One region of the Limnohabitans sp. TEGF003 genome, then DNA from elsewhere that is predicted to be linked to it. Evidence: predicted binding sites of a transcription regulator. Region 1 holds the regulator's gene; each other region holds the start of a gene.
What was found. The regulator LexA, encoded in region 1, represses DNA repair genes until DNA is damaged. The targets are predictions, from matches to a motif close to ACTGTATNNNNATACAGT.
Positions count from the first base shown of each region.

Region 1 (7,129 bases):
TCTTGCGGGGTGCAGATGCGCTGCTGGCAAATGTCGGAGGCGATGTTCACGATGGTGGCCACCACGCGCTGGGTGACAAAACCGCCGCTGTCGCGGATCACCGATACGGCCTTGCCGTCGCGGGCAAACAGGGCGTGCGCAGCATCGCGCATGTCGGCGCGGGTGGCAGGGTTGGTGGCCAGCACGCGGCGTTTGGTGGCGGCGTCGTCGATCAGCATGTCGATGCCCACCGTGCGGGCTGGGTCCAGGCGTTCGACCACGGCCACCGTGGTGATGTCAAAACCCAAGGGCGCCACCAGGGTCAGCGCCTCAGGCGATGGGGAGGCACCGGTTTCGATTTTGGCACCCAGGTCCTTGAGCAGCTGCAGCAGCTCCATGCGGCGTGCCGCGCGGGGCGAGACCCAAACGGGCGGGATGTTGTCGACCACAGGCACAGGCGGCTCGGCAGGCACTTGGGCCACACCGTCGACGTATTTGTAGAAACCATCGCCGACCTTTTTGCCGACCACACCACCGGCCAGGCGCTGGGCCGTGATCACATTGGGGCGGTAGCGTGGCTCTTCGTAATACTGGTGGTAGATCGCTTCGATCACATGGTGCGAAACATCGAGCGCTGTCAAGTCAAACAACTCGAACGGGCCGAGTTTGAAACCCACCTGGTCGCGCAGGATGCGGTCGATGGTGGCGAAATCGGCAATGCCCTCGCTCACGATGCGCAGCGCTTCGGTGCTGTAGCCACGGCCCGCGTGGTTGACGATGAAGCCGGGGGTGTCTTGTGCTTGCACGGGCGTGTGGCCCATCTGACGCGCAAAGTCGGACAGGCGCTGGCACACGGCCGGATCGGTTTTGAGACCTGCAATGACCTCGACCACTTTCATGAGCGGCACGGGGTTGAAGAAGTGGTAACCGGCAAACTGGCCAGGGCGCTGCAAGGCGGCGGCAATGGCCGTGACCGAGAGCGATGAGGTGTTGGTCACCAGCACGGCGCTGGGGGCCAGCACTTTTTCCAGATCACTGAACAGGCTTTTCTTGATCTCGAGCTTTTCCACAATGGCCTCGACCACCAGCTCGCAGCCCGCCAGGTCTTGCAGCGTGGCAGCGCCCAGCAGGCGGCTTTTGTGGCCAGCCACAGCTTCGGCCGTCAGGCGGCCTTTTTCCTGCAGCTTGTCCCACTGCTGAAACACCGCGTCGCGGGCTTTGGCGATGGCTTCGGCCTGCGTGTCGTACAGCCAGACCTGGCTGCCTGCTTGTGCGGCGATTTGGGCGATGCCCCGGCCCATGGCGCCGGCGCCGATGATGGCCACTTTGGAGAATGCAAGGGTCATAAAAAAGAAGTCTTAAAGGGATTCAATATGGCATCTAACAATTGCCGCCAGCGGTTTGCAGATTCCGGCTTGTACAGCAGAAGAACACCCAAGATTATGGCCTGAGTTCACCCACCAAAAGGTGTGGGCGTACAGGCTCAGCGACGCACTTGCAGGGCGCCGGGATTGACGATGTTGGTGGGGGTGCCTTTGATGAAATTCACCACGTTGTCGAACGCGGCACCGAAATACAGTTCGTAATTGTTCTTTTCGACATAACCGATGTGCGGTGTGCAAATGCAGTTTTCCAGGCGGAGCAGGGCCGAGCCTTGCAAAATGGGCTCGGATTCGAAGACGTCGATGGCTGCCAAGCCGGGGCGACCGCGGTTCAAGGCACCGATCAGTGCGTTGGGTTCGATCAATTCGGCGCGCGAGGTGTTCACGAACAAGGCAGTAGGCTTCATTCGACCCAGGTCATCGCTTTTGACCAGGCCCTGGGTGGCTTCGTTGAAGCGCAAATGCAGCGACAACACATCGGATTCTTCAAAAAAGGCAACGCGACTGCTGGCGGCCCTGTGGCCATGCTGGACGGCCCGCGTGCGAGACTCGTCGCTGCCCCAAACCATGACATCCATGCCAAAGGCCTTGCCGTATCCGGCCACCAGCTGACCAATCTGGCCGTATCCCCAAATGCCCAGCGTTTTGCCGCGCAGCACGGTGCCCAGTCCGAAATTGGCGGGCATGGAGCCGGCCTTCAGGCCCGATTGCTGCCAGGCGCCGTGTTTCAGGTTGCCGATGTACTGAGGCAGTCGACGGGCCGCGGCCATGATCAAGGCCCAGGTCAGCTCGGCGGGCGCGACCGGAGAGCCGACACCTTCGGCCACGGCCACGCCGCGTTCTGTGCAGGCGGCCAGATCGATGTGCCCACCCACCCGGCCTGTCTGGGCAATCAGCTTCAAGCGCGGCAGTTTTTCGATCAGGGCCCGCGTGAGCTGGGTGCGTTCGCGGATCAGCACGATGATGTCTGCGTCTTTCAAACGCACAGACAGCTGCCCGATGCCCTTGACGGTGTTGGTGTAGACCTTGGCCGGGAAGTTCTCGAGTTTGACTGCGCAGTCGAGTTTGCGCACTGCATCTTGGTAGTCGTCAAGGATCACAATGTTCATCCCTCCATTGTGCCTTGACGAGGCGACCCCTTCAGGTCAGCCGGACGGCATTGGAGGTCAAATGCGGGCCTGTGCGGCTTCCAGTGCGGCCAGGCGGTCCAGTTCGGCGCAGACATCGGCCATGCGCCCTGAAATCACCATGCGACCGGCACCTTTGACCCGTTGATCGCTGTCGGTCACCCGCACAACGCGCAGGGCGGGTGTGGCCACAGCTGGGGTGCGTTGCGGCTGGGGCGCGTTTCGCGCTGCCAGAGGCCCGCACGCTGGCTGGCGTGTGGCCCAGACCGGCCGCAAATAGGCCTTGCTGCGTTGCGGTTTGACCGCAACAGGTGATGCACGGTGGAGACTGGAGAGGCCTTGAAAAAGACCCGAAAAAGCAAGCAGAGCGATTCCCATGTGAAACCTTTCAAAAGCATGGAGGTTGGACACAGGCAGGATTGCTGAAGAAGCCTGTTGCATCAGGGCTGGCAGAACCATGCTGCCAGCGCCCGCCACCTGATGCAACAAGCAGGTGCTTTACATCAGGAGGGTGTTGCGGATCAGGCCCACGGCCAAGCCTTCGATGTCGAAGGGCTCTTCGGGGTTGACCACGATCGTGGGGTAGTCGGGGTTTTCGGGCAAAAGCTCGATGCCGCCGCTGGTCTTGCGAAGCCGCTTGACGGTGACTTCATCGCCCAGCCGTGCCACCACAATTTGCCCGTTGCGGACTTCTTTGGTGGATTTCACGGCCAGCAGGTCGCCGTCCATGATGCCTGCGTCCCGCATGGACATGCCGCGAACGCGCAGCAAGTAATCGGGTGGCTCGGCAAACAAGCTGCTTTCAATTTGATAGGTCCGGTCCACATGCTCTTGCGCCAAAATGGGAGAACCGGCTGCAACACGGCCGACCAGCGGCAAACTCAATTGACCCAAGCCGGGCAGGGTGAGGCTGAACAAGTCGGACGGTGCCCGCAAAGCGCTGCGGTTGCTGCCTTTGAGGCGGATGCCGCGCGATGTGCCGCTGACCAGCTCGATGGCGCCTTTGCGGGCCAAGGCCTTGAGGTGTTCTTCAGCCGCGTTCGCCGACTTGAAGCCCAGCACGCTGGCGATTTCGGCACGCGTGGGTGGGGCACCGGTGTTGGCGATGGTGTTCTGGATCAGTTCCAGAATTTCCTGCTGCCGGGCGGTGAGTTTGGGGCTGTCGGACATGGCGGTCTCCTTGTAGGAAATGGATGAAGCTGTTGTTTCATCCAGTGACTGTATTTTTAACCAGTTTTTAGGGCTGTGCAAGTGGTAGACGCAAAAAAAATTCAAAAAATCGTGGTTTTGGGCACAGGGGGCACCATTGCCGGCACGGCCGCGAGCGCCGCAGACCACACGGCGTACACCGCCGGACAGCTGGGGGTGCAGCAGCTGCTGGACGCAGTGCCGGGCCTGGGTGATGCCCTGCAAGGCGATCAGCTGGTGTGCGAGCAAGTGGCGCAGCTCGACAGCAAGGACATGGACCACGCCACCTGGCAGGTCTTGGCGCAACGTGGTGTCCACTGGCTCGCGCAGGCGGACGTGGGGGGCATCGTCATCACACACGGCACCGACACGCTGGAAGAAACCGCCTGGTTCTTGCAAATGCTGCTGCGCACCCACAAACCGGTGGTGCTGACCTGCGCGATGCGCCCGGCCACGGCGCTCTCGCCCGATGGGCCACAAAATGTGATCGACGCCATCGCTGTGGTACGCGACCCGATGGCTCGGGGGGTGTTGGCCGTTTGTGCGGGGCGCATCCACAGCGCCCGTGACGTGCAAAAAGTCCATCCTTACCGCTTGGACGCTTTCAGCTCGGGCGAGGCAGGACCGCGCGGCTGGGTGGAGCAAGGCGTTGTGCGTTGGACAGACCCGGGCGCTTGGCCAGTGGCGCATGCTCATGCCCAGCTGGCGCTTGGGCAGCCTGCTGCCGATTGGCCTTGGGTCGAGGTCGTGCCCAGCCATGCCGGTGCCGACGCCAGGCAAGTGGATGCCTTGGTGGCTGCAGGTGTGAAGGGGCTGGTGGTGGCGGGCACTGGCAACGGCACGGTGCACCAGGCCCTGTGGGTGGCGCTCGCCCGAGCGCAGGACCAAGGTGTGGCCGTGCGCGTGGCCACCCGCTGCGCCGAAGGCCAGATCGTGGGGCAACCCGCTTTGCAGACAGCCCCACGAGGTCTGAACGCCTACAAGGCGCGGGTGAGCTTGATGCTGGATTTGATGGGCCAGGTCTGACCTCGCCCTGAAAACACAAAGCCCCGCAGGGCGGGGCTTTGTGGGGGTGGCTGAGCTGAAGAATCAGCTCGCCAGCGCCTCGAAAGCACGGGCGGTGATGTCTTCCACGCTGCCTGTGCCTTGAATGGCGCGGTATTTGGGGGCGGCGGCGGGGTCTTGTTTGGCCCAGCCAGAGTAGTAGTCCACCAGTGGGCGTGTCTGGGCGCTGTAAACATCCAGACGCTTCTTCACGGTTTCTTCCTGGTCGTCGGCACGTTGCACCAAGGGCTCGCCAGTCAGGTCGTCGACACCAGCCACCTTGGGCGGGTTGAATTTGACATGGTAGGTGCGGCCAGAGGCGGGGTGGGAGCGGCGGCCGCTCATGCGTTCGATGATGGCATCAAAGGGCACGTCGATTTCGAGCACGTAGTCGAGTTTGACGCCTGCGGCCTTCATGGCATCGGCTTGGGGGATGGTGCGGGGGAAACCGTCAAACAGGAAGCCATTGGCGCAGTCGGCCTGGGCGATGCGTTCCTTGACCAGGTTGATGATCAGGTCGTCGCTGACCAGGCCACCGGACTCCATGACGGCTTTGGCTTGCAGGCCCAGGGGGGTGCCGGCCTTGACGGCAGCGCGCAGCATGTCGCCTGTGGAGATTTGGGGGATGTTGTATTTCTGGCAGATGAAAGTGGCTTGCGTGCCTTTGCCGGCGCCGGGTGCGCCCAACAGAATCAGTCTCATGGGAAGGTCCTTATCGTTAGAAATGGTGTCGGCGGGGCGGGCTCCATGACCGCTGCCGGATTGTTTTTGAGAATATCACGCCAGGCTCAAAGTTGGCTTACGACGCCTACCCTGGTTTTCAATTCAGCCGATCAGGCTGCGCACACGCGCCAGGTCTTGTGGCGTGTCGACGCCGGGGCCGGGGGCTTCGGGCGTCACATGCACCGCGATCCGGTGGCCATGCCACAGGGCGCGCAGTTGCTCGAGCGACTCCATGGTTTCAATCGGGGCGGGCGGCAAGGTGGGAAACAGCGCCAGAAAACCGGCCCGGTAAGCGTAAATGCCAATGTGGCGCAGCGGCGCTGGGCTGGGCAAGGCCTTGAACCCCGAGTCCGCCTGACCCTCGCGCCACCAGGGAATGGGGGCCCGGCTGAAATACAGCGCCATCTGGCGGGCATCCATGACCACTTTGACCACATTGGGGTTGGTGAATTCTTCGACCGAGCCGATCGCGTGAGCGGCCGTGCTCATGCTGGCATCGGGCCGCTCGCTCAGCACGCGGGCCACCTCGTTGATGAGCGCGGGGGGTATCAGGGGTTCGTCGCCCTGCACATTGACCACCACCGCGTCATCGGGCAGGCCCAGCAGCTGGCAGGCTTCGGCCAAGCGGTCGCTGCCGCTCAGGTGGTCTTGACGGGTCAACAGGGCCTGCACGCCGTGGGTCGTACAGGCGGCCACGATCCGTTCGTCGTCTGCAGCCACCACCACTTGGCTGGCCTCAGACTGCAGGGCCCGTTGCGCCACGCGCACCACCATGGGCAATCCGCCGATATCGGCCAAGGGTTTGTCGGGCAGGCGGCTGGACGCCATGCGGGCAGGAATCACCACGGTGAAGCCGCGTGGTGCTGGGGCATCTGTCATGGTCAATTGTCAGAGCGCTGGACGCAGTGCGGCCAGTCGGTCAATTTCTTCGTCACTCAGGGTGCGGGCTTCGTTTTCCAGCAGGATCGGGATGCCCTTGCGCACCGGGTAGGCCAAGCGGGCGCTGCGCGAGAGCAGTTCCTGGCGTTCACGGTCGAAGTTGAGTGGGCCTTTGGTGACCGGGCAAACCAGCAGTTCAAGCAATTTGGTGTCCATGCCGCCAATGATAACGGGACCATGGTCCGCTGTGGGGCGGTACAGGGGGGCGTCAGTGCTGCAAAAGCGCGTCCAGGCGCGCATCCAGGGCTGCCCAAAAATCATTTTCGGGTGTGACCACCAAGGGCACGGCCAGCGCACCGGGTTCATGAGGCCAGAGTTTGGCTGCGTCCTTCTCGGTGCACAGCCAGGTGCGGTCGGGTCGGGCTTGCCAGTCCTGGTAGTCGTGGTGGTCGGGCAGGGCGGTGGTGGTGGCGAGGCTCAGGCCCGATTGGCGCAGCATCTGGAAAAAAGCCTCTGGCCGAGCCAGTCCGGCCACGGCATGCAAGGGGCGCTTGCTCAGTTCGCTCAGCGCCATGCGCTGGCCCGTCGCGGTGATGGCGTGGTCTGCCAGCTGGCGTGTGGCTTGGTATTGGGTGGGCTGGTCCTTATCTGACGCATGAGCCGAACGGGTCGGCCCCGTGTGCAGCACCCAATCGACCCGGCGCGGCCAGGCTTCGCGCAGGGGCCCTGCCGGCAGTAACCAGCCGTTGCCCGTGCCGCGTTCGTCCATCACGCATATTTCGAGGTCGCGGGCCAAGGCCAGGTGCT
Region 1 is NZ_AP029225.1:1,818,269-1,825,397, forward strand. Features, by position in the region: gene ACZ5RT_RS09000 (3-hydroxyacyl-CoA dehydrogenase) at 1-1,325, opposite strand, end outside; gene ACZ5RT_RS09005 (D-2-hydroxyacid dehydrogenase family protein) at 1,463-2,470, opposite strand; gene ACZ5RT_RS09010 (hypothetical protein) at 2,528-2,866, opposite strand; gene lexA (transcriptional repressor LexA) at 2,987-3,658, opposite strand; gene ACZ5RT_RS09020 (asparaginase) at 3,734-4,702, shown strand; gene adk (adenylate kinase) at 4,766-5,422, opposite strand; gene kdsB (3-deoxy-manno-octulosonate cytidylyltransferase) at 5,546-6,322, opposite strand; gene ACZ5RT_RS09035 (Trm112 family protein) at 6,332-6,538, opposite strand; gene lpxK (tetraacyldisaccharide 4'-kinase) at 6,591-7,129, opposite strand, start outside.

Region 2 (7,129 bases), 780 kb from region 1:
CTGAAGGTCGTGCTCCCAAGATGGCAAGTCCATATCGGACAAGCTGATCTTGATGCGCTTGCCGATATCGGAATCGCCCAGGTCGGGCAATTCGTCTTCTTCGGCGTCCAGGTCGACCAAGGCTTCGGTCAGGTCGCTCACATCGGCAGCGCGGCCTGACTGGTTGAAGGCGCGGATTTTGTCTAGCGTGCTGACGTGGTTGGCTTTGAGTGACTCCAGCGTCAAGCGGAAGGATTGCACCGAGCTTTCCAAGCGCTTGAGCAGGTTGGTGGTCATCAGCGCCTGCAGGCTTTTTTCGCGGTCGGCCTGTTTGAGCTTGCCGCCACCGCTGGCCACTTGGGTGTCGTATTGCTCTTCGTACTTTTTCAGGCGGCTTGGCAAGATGTAGCTGATGGGCGCGTAGACGGCCAACTTGAGCAAGGTGAGCTGCCCAAAAATCTCATTGAAGCTCATCACGTCGGTGCGGCTGGTGAGCGGGCTGTGAAAGGTCAGCGGTTTGCGGCGCTCGGGGAATTGGCCGATGTCGGTGGTGTCGTAGAAGGTCTGGATGTGCTTGCGCGAGCGGGCAATGGTGACGCTGTCCAGCAGCTCAAAAAAGTCAAAGTCCAGCGAATCCAAAATGGCACGGGCGGTGCGCTCTTCGGGTGGCAGCTTGGCCCAGTTGTTGAAGCTGGCTTGGGCACCCCGAAAGATTTCTTCAACCGTTTTGCCAGTTTTGAGCTTTTTGCTCAGGTTTTCAGATTCACCTTCGTAGGCCAGTGCCAGCTGGTTGCGCAAGTCATTGAAGCGGTTGTTAACCGGGGTGGCCGAGAGCATCAGCACCTTGGTTTTGACACCCTCTTTGATGACCTTGTTCATCAACTTCTGGTAGCGCGTTTCCTTATCCTTGAAAACGTCGTTGTTGCGGAAGTTGTGCGATTCGTCGATGACCACCAGGTCGTAGTTGCCCCAGTTGATGCGGTTGAGCGGCGTGCCAAACGATTCGCCACTGGTGCGGCTCAGGTCGGTGTGGCAGAGCACGTCGTAGTTGAACCGGTCTTTGGAGAAGATGTTGGTCTTGAGGTTGCGGTTGTAGTTGAGCCAGTTGTCGGCCAGCTTTTTGGGGCACAGCACCAGCACCGATTTGTTGCGCAACTCGTAATACTTGACCACCGCCAGCGCGGTGAAGGTTTTGCCCAAACCGACGCTGTCGGCCAAGATGCAGCCGCTGTAGGTTTCCAGCTTGTTGATGATGCCGGTGGCCGCGTCCTTCTGGTAATTGAAGAGCTTTTTCCAGATCAGCGTGTCTTGGTAACCCGTCAGGTCGTTGGGCAACACGTCTTCGTTGATGTCGTCAAGGAACTCGTTGAAGATGTTGTAGAGCATCAAGAAATAGATGCTCTCGGGGGAGTTTTCTTGGTAGACCGAGTCGATGTGGTCGCAAATTTGCGCCGTCACATCCTGGAGTTTTTGGGGGTCTTGCCAAATTTGATCGAACAAGCTGAGGTAGGTGCCCGTGAAGGTGGGCTCGTCCATCTTGTTGACCAAGTTGGATACGGCATTGCCAGGCTGATAGCCAAGGTCCACGGCGGTAAAGCCGTGCAGCGGCATGTAAGCCGTGTCAGACGTACCAGATGCCCCACCCTGAACACAGGCGAATTGCTGCATGGGCGACTGGGTGTGGTTGGACTTGAACTTGGCTTTGCTGCGAATCCAATCCGCGCACTCTTTGGCGATGGCTTTTTGGGTCAGCTTGTTTCGAAGCTGGATTTCAAACTCGCTGCCGTAAAGGCTACGTTCGCGGTCAAGCTTAGGAATGTGGAATTCGCGTCTTTCCTTGCGAATTTTGTCGGTCACCTCGCTGGCAGTGAAGGTGGGCGCGGTAAAGATGAAATCCAGGCCGTCAATCTTCTGTAGCTCGGACTTGAGGGCTTCGTAGGCGTACATCGAAAAGCACGATGCAGCGACCTTGAGGCGCACGCCGGGCTTGAGTGTCTGCTTGAGGTCATCGCCAAGCAGACGGTTGATGTTGTCTAGGAGTTCCATTTTTAAGGTCGGATTTTTATGCTTTTGCCGTCTCAGACCATGGCGATAGCAACTGAATTTGAATTACTTTGAAGCATTTATAAATATTATCCAATGTACTTGACCTTCAAATCAGCCAACCATGGACCACATCTCTAATGGCGAGACACCAACAGCGCCGAGCGCTTGAGCCTGCTGGAGCAACTCACGATCTTCGGTCACGAGCAAAAGCGGGCTTTGACTGCCTCGATAGACCTCAGATTGCAGACTTTCGAGAATCCGACCATCGGCTCGGTCTGAGCCCTTTCCCCCAGAAAACCACACCCTGAGGTTGTCGGTTTCGCTCCAATGTTGGTCATCTGGCCCATCGAACCAAATATCCGCTTGCAAAAGCGGGTGAATCGCAGCCAGAGTCTTGACGCGATCAATCAGCAAAGCCCTGGCTTTGGCGTTTGGGCCCTGCCCTTCGCGAAAATAGTCGCCGCCAATGATGGGCTTGAGCTTGGGCAAAAGGTTATGGCCGTCAATCAGTAGCCGACATGGTCGGGCATTCAGCAGACAGTCTTCAAGGAGCTGACTGGCGGTAACGGGGGGTGCCAAGTCTTTTGGGTCAGGGTGATGCATGGCATAGATGGCCATGATCTGTCGATTGATGAGTGCATAAGCTTGTTGGCACATGGTCATGCTCCAGGACTCAGTCAGCATGGTGCGTTCCATCGCTTTTTTATGAGCTTGCAAGGCATCGATGTCTTGCATTGTTTGTAGCGTCTGAGCCAATTGACGCAATTGGGGTGCTTGCGGCTGGAGGCTGGTTTGGTTCAGTCGCGCTTCGGTCGCTTCAATATGGGCCGCCAATGCCCGGATTTCGTCCAAAAGCTGGGGTAAGGGGCGAAGGGATTCTTCCTGGGCAGTTTTGAGTGCCGCCAGCAAATGACGCGCTTGGGCCAATTCTTCGGCCACCTGAGACCGAATACCGTAACGTTTGTCTTGCTGAGCCTGCCGGGCGAGCAACTGCTGCGCACTGGTCAGTCGACTGCTGCTGTTGGATGACCAATTGGCCAAGCTTTCGCAGGATTCAAGCCAAGGTGCAAGGCGATTTTTGAGTCCGTCGGCAATGCCTTGTGCCACCCGCTGGTTGAGCTGTGAATGCATGGCGACTAAATCGACGCTGCGTTCACTGGCCAATCGGGTTTGGCCCGCAAGGTCAGCGATGAGTTTGTTGACCTGGCTTTGGAGCTTGTCTCGCTCCGTTGTCAATAAATTTCGCTCTTTTTGGAGTTGGCGATAAAGGGTGCTGGAAACGATGTCCCGCTCTTGCTGTTCTTTGGTCAAGATAGGTGCTGCGGCTACCGTAACTGTGCGGGGCGCAGGGACTTCGTAAGGCACATCCTCAAGAATCGGGCGCAAAGTCTCCAGCAACGGTTTGAAGCGGTTCTTGAATAACTCTTCCTCTTTGGTCTTGGTGGCAACTTTGGCTTTCGGCGGCTTTGCCATTTCAGCCTGGGCCAGCTCACGCACACTTTCACGCGCGTCGAGCAGCATGGCCGCCAATATGGGCAAGCGGCCAAAATGATCGAGCAGTGAGACAAGGCCAAGTTTGATGGCTTTTTCGCTGAGAACGTCAATCAAAGACTCAGACAGCGTAGCGGACCGAAGAATATCCAAAACTGGAGGCGGTGGTGTTTTGAGCTGCAACTTGGCCGTCACCCGTTGACGAAGCTGATCGACGTTGGGTTTGTCTTGCTTAAGCCCGTTGAGCAGTTCAGGCATTTTGCGAGCTGACGTGATCAAGAGCGAATCAGGCATGGCATCTACTGCGTTTTTGTAAAACGTCAGCATTTCATCGTCCAGCGTGTGGTCGTCAACGATCATCTCGGATAGCTTTCACTCTAAAAATGTCAATTTTGGACAAGATTCAATTCTCGTCTGGATAGGTATGACGCGATGGCATTAAGCACATGCGAATTCAATAAAGGACTGTCGGTCGAGGGAATTTCACTTTTCATGAGTTGTCCGCCAGTATCCCTTTTTGGAATAAATCCCCTCCTCCGTCGCCCTGGCATCCCAAAAGTGGCACTCGGGTACGAAGTCGAGCCAAGGCCCGGGTTTTGCCTTCAGTCGGTCAAAGTCGTTGGCTTTCAGGGCTCGCTGCGCCTGGTGCACGTCGTCAAACTGCAGTGCATCGACAACGGCACTGCGGTTGCTGAAGTCGGCCCTTTTGAAACCACTGGGCCTAAGCGTCATGCCCTTATCGTGAAAGAAGTACACCGTGGCTTGTCCGTTGGTCTGCGGCTCGATCAAGGCCCAGTTGTGCGACATCATTCCCAACACTTTGACCCACCAATCACGGTTGCCGATGTGAAACAAGGGTGGAACCATGGGTTGATCGGGCAGATCTGGCATTTGGGTCTTCATGCGACGGGCCTGCCATGCCCATTCAAAGTGAATATCGCCATCGTTGTGGGTGGTTTCAAAGACAAAGGGCTGCTCGTCTTGGCGCTCTATCGCCTGCATGATTTGTTCCGCCCTGGCTGCAAAATCATCTGAAAAGTCATGGTCCAGCGACTGGGCAGCTTCGTCGAAGTGCCCTAGCTCACGCAGTATTTCTGCTCTGAGCAAAATTTGGGAATCGCTGTCAGAGGTCAACAGTTCCAACAAAGCCAGCAAATTGACTTTCTCATCGGCATCAAGTTCATCTGGGCCAGAGTCCATCCGCTCATCGTTGACGCGGTGCCATGCATACAGGCGCAGCTGTTCTGGGTGGGCACTGATGTCATGACTGTGGACGTAATGGGTGCACTGACTGCGGGTTGCCAATTCATAACGAGGGACGTCCCGGTATTGCTCGGCCAAGGCTTCTTGAGCTTTCTTGCTGGCCAAAGCCTCAGGCGTGGGCTTTTCTACAAAGCCGAAACCAGGGAAATAGTTTCTGTACGAAATGGCAGGCTGTGCGCCCGCCATGCAAAACAGCTCATGGCAATGTGGGCAGACCACCAACGGCGGTGTCTGCGGCAACATGCGGGCTTTCATTTGACCGTCAGAGCGGTATTGCGCACCCAGCGTGTTACCTGAACTGAGGGTTCGGCGAGAAAACAAGCCATCGCAGGCGGTGCAACGGTACAGAAGAATGGGTCCGGGGAGCATGCTGAATCCTTTTTCGACAAATGGATCGTATGGGCATGAAAGCTCTCGCCCTGAGCCTTGAGCCCTGTGCATGAATACAGTGCCCCGATGGCATTGACCGCGAGGATTCAGAGACTTGGATCTCTGGGTCATTTATGTCATTTTTGACAAAGTGCCCAGATTTGTGTTCTTCTAAAAAAGGAACAGCACTCATTGGACCCGAGATGAAAGAAACCGAAGTCAAACCCTCTTTGCGCATCAGCCACATCGTTCATGGGCGTGAATCTCGGGGCAACCGCGTGTACTACCTGGTCGACCCCAAGGGTCAGGGCACGTTGTCTGCGGTGCCAGAAACAGTGGTGCTCCGAAGGTGGCGGCAAAGGCGCTTTGACGGTTACCGGTTTTCTGGCACCAGGCTGAGTGCCACCATCTGGCGTGCCGTGTCGAAGGCATTGGGCCAGGACGCCAAACAGTTGTGCAGCATGTCACTGGCTGAGCTGACCCAAGCCATTGCGCGTAAGCGACCTGCATTGCGACAGGCGTTCCTGGCATTACCTGCGCCCGAGGCCTTGCACACGCTGTTTGCTGTATGCGGCCCCAGTCGTCTGCAAGCGATTCTGAATAAGCATCTGTCAGCAGCACACGCTGGTTTATCGGGGGTGCCTGACTTGTTTGTCTATGCCATACAACTTTCGACAGGCAAACCAGCCATAGCCCGGTTTGTGGAGGTCAAAAAACCCGAGGAGCCAGCATCCCAAGTCCAGTTGGATGAAATTGCCTTTCTCAATGGTTTGGGCTTGCACGCCAGGGTGCTGCGCTTGAAGGAACGCGCTTCGACACTGAAATAAAGAACAGTGCCATGGGTCATGCACTGAGCCTAGATCCGGGCAACCTCCGTCCACTTTCACAAAGGTAGAACATGAGCAAAAAATCCGTAGACGAAATCATTTCGATGGCGAAGAACATCACCAACCAAGCTGCAAATGCTGGTGAAGCGGCAGCGGTATCGCCGGAACTGATGGATGCGATCCAGTCGGTGGCTGCACAGATCAAGCGTTCAGCGGGGGCTGACAGCGGGCTGGCCGCACTGGTGGATCAAGTGCAGGCGCTTGCCAAGGGCGCTGACAAAAAGTGAATGCCCCATGTCGCTGGAAATCCGAAACTGCCAATTTCGCTTTGAGTGTCCGAAAACTTGGGATTCGTTGACAAAGACATCGACATCGACGGTGCGGTTTTGCGACCAATGCCGACGCGACGTTCACTATTGCAAAACGCCAACCCAACTTCACGCGGCCATGGTGAAAAACCAGTGTGTAGCGGGCCCAGTGGGGTAGGCCTCGCAGTCAAGCCTTGGTCATCAAAGACTCAAGTTCGGTCACCGCCTGACTGAACTCACCCAACAGTGGGCTAGACCAACCATCTGACAGGGACTGCAGGCACCCTTTGTAATACCAAATTTGCTTGTCTGCGGCTTTGTTGGCACTACCAGCCATCTCGTTTTTCCAGGCCGTAGCGCCCTTGGCGCGGATATCGCGCAAGGTGTTGCTGAGGTTGTGCAACTTGTCTGCCGTCACGACGAGTCTTGCGTTGTGTGGCTCTTCGCGCATGCGGTCGATGTAGGCTTGTTTGCGCGGCTGCCATTGCGGCTTGGGCGTTTCAAACGTGTCGGTACAGCATTCGACAATGTCGGCAACTTCATCACCAAACATGACACGGACCGTATCGAGCATTGGCCGCCCGCCACAATCCTCAGCCGCGTCGTGCAACAGCCCCGCAATGGCTTGATCTTCGTTACCGCCATATTCCAGAACAAGCGCACTGACGGCCATCAAGTGACTGATGTAGGGAGCGCCTCTTCCGCCACGTGCCTGGGTCGCGTGGATTTGGTTGGCAAACTGTAAAGCCAGCGCAAAGCGTGGAGAGAGCAAAGGGGTTTCTGATTTCAACATGGTTGTCCTTTTGCCAGGAAACAAAAACAACCGACCGCGACCCTGGCGCTCGC
Region 2 is NZ_AP029225.1:2,602,797-2,609,925, forward strand. Features, by position in the region: gene ACZ5RT_RS12325 (helicase-related protein) at 1-2,025, opposite strand, end outside; gene ACZ5RT_RS12330 (NYN domain-containing protein) at 2,137-3,876, opposite strand; gene ACZ5RT_RS12335 (hypothetical protein) at 4,000-5,148, opposite strand; gene ACZ5RT_RS12340 (VRR-NUC domain-containing protein) at 5,352-5,975, shown strand; gene ACZ5RT_RS12345 (hypothetical protein) at 6,047-6,262, shown strand; gene ACZ5RT_RS12350 (HD domain-containing protein) at 6,471-7,076, opposite strand.
Region 2: the regulator LexA is predicted to act here: its motif matches at 5,212-5,229, upstream of ACZ5RT_RS12340 (VRR-NUC domain-containing protein).

Region 3 (7,129 bases), 620 kb from region 1:
GGCCGTGGAGTTGGCACCGCAACCGGCCATGATCGGCACGCGGCCTGCAGCCTGCTCGACGGATACGCGGATGATTTCGCAGTGCTCATCGACCGTGACCGTGGGCGACTCGCCCGTGGTGCCGACCACGCCAATGCAATCGGTTCCCTCGGCCACATGCCAGTCGATCAGTTTTCGCAAAGTGGGGTAATCCACTTGGCCGTCTTCGAGCATGGGGGTGATGAGGGCAGGAATGCTGCCTCGGATGGGGCGAAATTCGGTGGTCATGTCCGGTGTTTCTGAGCAGAAAGAACCCATTCTAACGATTGCAGGCCGCTTTGATGAGCTCGGGCGCAGTGGAATTTCGGTCGCAAGGCTCGGGTAAACCCGGGTGGGTGTCAAGCGGCATGCAATGGCCAGCGTTGCACTTCGCCCGCAGTCAAGGGTCTCACCGCCGCAATGCGTTGGATAAATCGATCTGGCGATGGCTCGAAGCCATCCTCAAAAGCCACGGTGCGCAGGCCAGTGGTCGCTTGCAGCAGTTCGCCCGGCTGCAGCAAAAAGTCGGGCCGCGAAGGTTTGCCGACCGTTTCGTTGCCAGCGGCAAAGGTTTCGTAAATCAACACGCCACCCGGGGCCACGCTGCCCACGATGACGGGCAGCAGCGGCCGCCACAGGTAATGGGTGACCACCACGCAGCCGAAGGTTTGCCCGGGGAAGGGCCAGGGGCCGTTTTCAATGTCGGCGCAGATGACTTCGCCATGCGCTTGGGCCCAAGCCAGCGCCTCGGGGTTGCGGTCCACGCCCTGCACACGGTGGCCCTGCGCTGCCAACCAGCGCATGTGGCGGCCAGCACCACATGCCACATCGAGCACGCGGCTGCCCGGAGCGATCAAATGGGCCCAGCGTTGCAGCCAGGCCGAGGGGTTTTCGGTGCCGTGCATGGCTTCCATCTTGTCTACTCAAAAGCAAGACCACAGCTGTTCGGACAGCATGATCACCACATCGGGTTTGGCATAGAGCCAGAAGGTGATGGCCAGGAGGAGGGCGGCCGCGATGCCAAGCCCGGATTTCCTGTAAGGTGCTCTGTGGGAGGCCGCCCCTGCAGCCGAAGGGGGGGGCAGATCAGAGGGGGTTGAAGCTTGGCTTGCATTCGCGAGCAGGGGCTCGCTCCCACTGGTTAAGTTGGGCGGGCTGTCAGGCATGTTGGTTCTCATGCTGCTTGGGGCGCGTGGCGCTGAATCGGGCTTTCGCGCACAGGCAGATTCACCAGCGCGGCAAACACGCCCAGGGCAATGGCCAAGTACCAGACGATGTCGTAACTGCCGGTTTTGTCATACAGGTAACCGCCGAGCCACACGCCCATGAACGAGCCGATCTGGTGGCTGAAAAAGATGAAGCCGCTGAGCATGGACAAGTGCGCAACGCCAAAAATCTGCGCCACGGCCGCATTGGTGGGCGGCACGGTAGACAGCCACAGCAAGCCCATCACGGCCGAGAAGATGTAGACGCTCATCGGAGTCAACGGGGCCAGCAGGAACAGCACGATGGCCACCGAGCGCGTTGCATAAATGAAGGCCAGGATCTTTTTCTTGGCCATTTTCTGGCCCAAAGTGCCTGCGATGTAAGTGCCAAACACGTTGAACAAGCCGATCAAGGCCAGCGCATAACTGGCCACTTGGGGGGCCAGGCCGTGGTCTTTGAGGTAACTGGGCATGTGCACGCCGATGAACACCACCTGAAAGCCGCACACAAAATAACCCGCCATCAGCAGCTGAAAACTGGGGTACTTGAAGGCTTCTTTCAAGGCCTGGCCAATGGTTTGGTCACGCTTGACTTGGCCGGGCGTGTTCAAGGCAGGTTCGCGCAGGCCCCAAGCCAGGGGAATGATCAGCATCGCTGCCGCGGCCAAAATGACCAGCGCGGTTTGCCAGCCCATCTGGCTGATCAGCAGGCCCTCGACGGGCACCATCAAAAACTGGCCAAAACTGCCGGCCGCTGCCGCCACGCCCATCGCCCAGGAGCGGCGTTCGGCGGGCACGTTGCGACCGATCACGCCATAAATCACGGCGTAAGTGGTGCCCGCTTGCGCGGTGCCAATGATCACCCCGGTGAACAGGGCAAACACCCAGGGGTCGGTCGACCAGGCCATGCCCAAAAGGCCCACGCCATAAATCAAAGCCCCGATGGCAATGACACGAAATGCGCCAAAACGGTCCGCCACCATACCCGCAAAAATGCCCATGAAGCCCCAGGCCAAATTCTGGATGGCCATGGCAAAGGCGAATTCTTGACGGCCCCAGCCTTGGGCTTGGGTGATGGGCTGCAGCCACAAGCCAAAGCCGTGACGGATGCCCATGGACAGGGTGACGATGGCCGCGCCGCAGGCCAGCACTTGGAACAGGGAAAGGGGTTTGTGTTGCATCCCCTGACTTTAACCAATCTCCTTGGCGCAGGCGCTGGCAGTCAAAACTACTGGTTTTGCATCCAGTGGGTCGGCATAAATCCCACTACAATCCGCCACCATGGCCACCCAATCCACTGTCAAAACTTCCAACGAGTACTCTGAAGGCTCGATCCGCGTCCTCAAGGGCCTGGAGCCCGTCAAGCAACGCCCGGGCATGTACACCCGCACCGACAACCCCCTGCACATCATTCAGGAAGTGCTGGACAACGCTGCCGACGAGGCGCTGGCGGGTTACGGCAAAAAAATCAAAGTTGTCCTGCACACCGACGGCTCGGTCAGCATCGAAGACGATGGCCGGGGCATTCCCTTTGGCCTGCACCCCGAAGAAAAAGCGCCTGTCATCGAGCTGGTCTTTACCCGCCTGCACGCGGGCGGCAAGTTCGACAAGGGCAAGGGCGGGGCTTACAGCTTCTCGGGCGGTTTGCACGGCGTGGGCGTGTCGGTGACCAACGCGCTGTCCAAACGCCTGGAGGCCACGAGCTACCGCGAAGGCCAAGTGGCGACGTTGGTGTTTTCGGGCGGCGACGTGACCGAGCCGCTGGTCGCCCGCCCCGCAGGCGAGGGCGACCGCAAACAGGGCACCACCGTGCGCGCCTGGCCTGACGCCAAGTATTTCGAATCCAGCGCCCTGCCCATGAACGAGCTGACGCACCTGCTGCGCAGCAAGGCCGTCCTCATGCCGGGCGTGACGGTGACCTTGGTGAACGAGAAAACCAAGGAAACCCAGCAGTGGCAATACAAAGCCGGTCTGCGCGATTACCTGACCCAAACCCTGAACGGCGACCCGGTGATCCCCTTGTTTGAAGGCGAAGGCTTTGCGGATGGCAACAGCGAAAGCTTTGCCGAAGGCGAGGGCGCTTCATGGGCTGTGGCCTTCACCGAAGACGGTGCGCCGGTGCGCGAGAGCTACGTGAATTTGATCCCCACCAGCGCAGGCGGCACGCACGACAGCGGCTTGCGCGATGGCCTGTTCACCGCCGTCAAAAGCTTCATCGAGCTGCATGGTTTGCTGCCCAAAGGCGTCAAGCTCATGCCCGAAGACGTGTTCGCCCGCGCCAGCTATGTGCTGAGCGCCAAGGTGCTGGACCCGCAGTTTCAGGGCCAGATCAAGGAACGCCTGAACTCGCGCGACGCGGTGCGGCTGGTGTCCAGCTTTGTGCGCCCGGCGCTCGAGCTCTGGCTGAACGAGCATGTGGACTACGGCAAAAAGCTGGCGGAGCTGGCCATCAAGGCCGCGCAAACCCGCCAGAAGGCCGGTCAAAAAGTCGAAAAGCGCAAGAGTTCGGGCGTGGCCGTGCTGCCCGGCAAGCTGACCGATTGCGAAAGTCGCGACATTGCCGACAACGAGGTCTTTCTGGTCGAGGGCGACTCGGCGGGCGGCAGCGCCAAGATGGGCCGCAACAAGGAAACCCAAGCCATCTTGCCCCTGCGCGGCAAGGTGCTCAACACCTGGGAAGTGGACCGCGACCGCCTGTTTGCCAACAACGAAATCCACGACATTTCGGTGGCGATTGGCGTGGACCCGCACGGGCCCAACGACAACCCCGACATGAGCAACCTGCGCTACGGCAAGGTCTGCATCTTGAGCGATGCGGACGTGGACGGCTCGCACATTCAGGTGCTGCTGCTGACGCTGTTCTTCCGCCACTTCCCCAAGCTGATCGAGGCGGGCCACCTGTATGTGGCGCGTCCGCCGCTGTTCAGGGTCGATGCCCCTGCACGCGGCAAAAAGCCCGCGTCCAAAGCCTATGCGCTCGACGAGGGGGAACTCACCGCCATCATCGACAAGCTGCGCAAAGACGGGGTGAAAGAAGGCGCTTGGAGCATCAGCCGCTTCAAGGGTCTGGGCGAGATGAGTGCCGAGCAGCTGTGGGACACCACGCTCAACCCCGACACCCGCCGCCTGCTGCCCATCGAGCTGGGCCCGCTGGACAACGCGGGCACCGAAAGCCTCATGACCCAACTCATGGGCAAAGGCGAAGCCGCCGCCCGCCGCGAGCTGATGGAACTGCACGGCGACAGCATCGAAATCGATGTGTGATGGGCACTGTCATGGCCGCGAACGCGGCCATCCATGCCGGCTTGACTTGGGCCGAATGGTTCCCGGGTCAGAGCGTTCAACCGGTTGGTTGAAAGAAATTTGAATACGTCATTGAAAGTAAGCCATGACTGTTGATTTGTTAACCCCCGTCACCGACGCAGCCCCCGAAGGTGACCACCTCGGCGCCTATGCCCAGCGCGCCTACTTGGAATACGCGCTGTCCGTCGTCAAAGGCCGCGCCTTGCCCGATGTGTGCGATGGCCAAAAGCCCGTGCAGCGGCGCATTTTGTATTCGATGGACCGCATGGGCCTCTCCTACAGCGGCCCCAACAACAACACCGCCGCCAAGCCCGTCAAAAGCGCCCGTGTGGTGGGCGATGTGCTGGGCCGCTACCACCCGCACGGCGACACGGCGGCGTATGACGCGCTGGTGCGCATGGCGCAGGATTTTTCGCAGCGCTACCCGCTGATCGACGGGCAGGGCAACTTTGGCTCTAGAGATGGCGACGGTGCCGCCGCCATGCGTTACACCGAAGCCCGTTTGTCCCGCATCACCAGCTTGCTGCTTGACGAGATCGACATGGGCACGGTGGACTTCATCCCCAACTACGATGGCTCCACCGAAGAGCCGCGCCAGTTGCCCGCCCGCTTGCCCTTCACCTTGCTCAACGGTGCGAGCGGCATTGCCGTGGGCCTGGCCACCGAGATCCCCAGCCACAACCTGCGCGAAGTGGCCGACGCCTGCGTGGCCCTGATCAAAAACGAGAAGCTCAGCGACAGCGAGCTGATGGCCATCATTCCTGGCCCGGACTACCCCGGTGGCGGTCAGATCATCAGCCCGGCCAGCGACATCGCCGATGCTTACCGCACCGGGCGCGGCAGCCTCAAAGTGCGTGCCCGCTGGAAGATCGAAGACCTGGCCCGTGGCCAGTGGCAGCTGGTGGTGACCGAGCTGCCGCAGGGCGTGAGCTCGCAGCGTGTGCTCGAAGAGATCGAAGAGTTGACTAACCCCAAGGTCAAAGCCGGTAAAAAAGCGCTCAGCACCGACCAGCTCCAGCTCAAAGCCAGCATGCTCGCCGTGCTGGACGTGGTGCGTGACGAATCGAGCAAAGACGCCGCCGTGCGCCTGGTGTTCGAGCCCAAGACCAGCCGCATCGAACAGCAGGAACTCATCACAGCCTTGCTGGCCCACACCAGCCTCGAAACGTCTGCGCCGATCAACATGACGTCGGTGGGCATCGACGGCAAACCGGTCCAGAAGTCGTTGCGCCAGATGCTGCTGGAGTGGATCAGCTTCCGCCAGACCACCATCACCCGCCGCAGCCAGCACCGCCTGAACAAGGTGCTGGACCGCATCCACATTCTCGAAGGCCGCCAGCTGGTGCTGCTCAACATCGACGAGGTGATCCGCATCATCCGCCACAGCGACGAGCCCAAGCCTGCACTGATCGAAGCCTTCAAACTCAGTGACCGCCAGGCCGAGGACATCCTGGAGATTCGCCTGCGCCAACTGGCCCGTCTGGAGGCCATCAAGATCGAACAGGAGCTCTCCGAGCTGCGTGAAGAGCAGGGCAAGCTCGAAGAGATTCTGGGCAGCCCCGCCGCGCTGCGCCGCTTGATGATCAAAGAGATCGAAGCCGACGCCAAGACCTTTGCCGATCCGCGCCGCACGCTGATCCAGGAAGAGAAAAAAGCCGTGGCCGAAGTCAAGGTGGTGGACGAACCCGTGACGGTGGTCGTGTCCGAAAAAGGCTGGGTGCGTGCACGCACCGGTCACGGCCACGACGCCACCAGCTTCGCCTTCAAGGCGGGCGACGGCTTGTATGGCACTTTTGAATGCCGCACGGTGGACCAGCTCATCATCTTTGGCAGCAACGGCCGCATCTACAGCGTCCCCGTGGCCACGCTGCCCGGTGCCCGTGGCGACGGCCAACCCGTGACCACGCTCATCGAACTGGAAGCTGGCACTCAGCTAGCCCACTACTTTGCAGGCCCGGCCCAAGCCACGTTGCTGCTCAGCGGCTCAGGCGGCTACGGTTTCATGGCCTCGGTCGAGAACATGATTTCGCGCAACAAGGCTGGCAAGGCCTTCATCAGCCTGGGCGAGGGGGAGAGCGTCTGCGCTCCCAGCCATGTGAGCGGCAGCAGTGCCACCGTGCCTGCCGACAAGCAGCCCATGCCCGCCGCCACCAGCGTCTGCTGCGCCAGCACGGGCGGCCGAGTGTTGACGTTTGAAATCAGCGAACTCAAGACGATGGAAAAAGGCGGTCGAGGCCTGATGCTGATCGACCTCGAAGCCAAAGACACCCTGGCGGGCGCAGCGGCCTACACCCGCAGCGTCAAGATCGCGGGCATTGGCCGTGGCGGCAAGGAGCGCGAAGAAACGCTGGAAATCCGCAGCCTGAACAACGCCAAGGTCGCTCGCGCCAAGAAGGGCAAAGTGGCCGATCTGGGCTTCAAGCCGAACCGGGTGATGCGGGTGGAGTGATCAGGGCGCAGTCATCAGGGGAGATTGGTGCTTTTTTAAGCACGCCCCGCCAGGCCTTGTGGGGCGGGGCTTTGGCGGCTTGTCCAAGCACTTGTCCACAGCTTTGGGCACGGGGTTTGGGGACAGTTGGGGATGCGGGTCAGCCCGAAAACAA
Region 3 is NZ_AP029225.1:2,440,902-2,448,030, reverse strand. Features, by position in the region: gene dapA (4-hydroxy-tetrahydrodipicolinate synthase) at 1-267, opposite strand, end outside; gene ACZ5RT_RS11885 (class I SAM-dependent methyltransferase) at 378-923, opposite strand; gene ACZ5RT_RS11880 (MFS transporter) at 1,193-2,404, opposite strand; gene ACZ5RT_RS11875 (DNA topoisomerase IV subunit B) at 2,505-4,487, shown strand; gene parC (DNA topoisomerase IV subunit A) at 4,612-6,975, shown strand.
Region 3: the regulator LexA is predicted to act here: its motif matches at 2,454-2,471, upstream of ACZ5RT_RS11875 (DNA topoisomerase IV subunit B).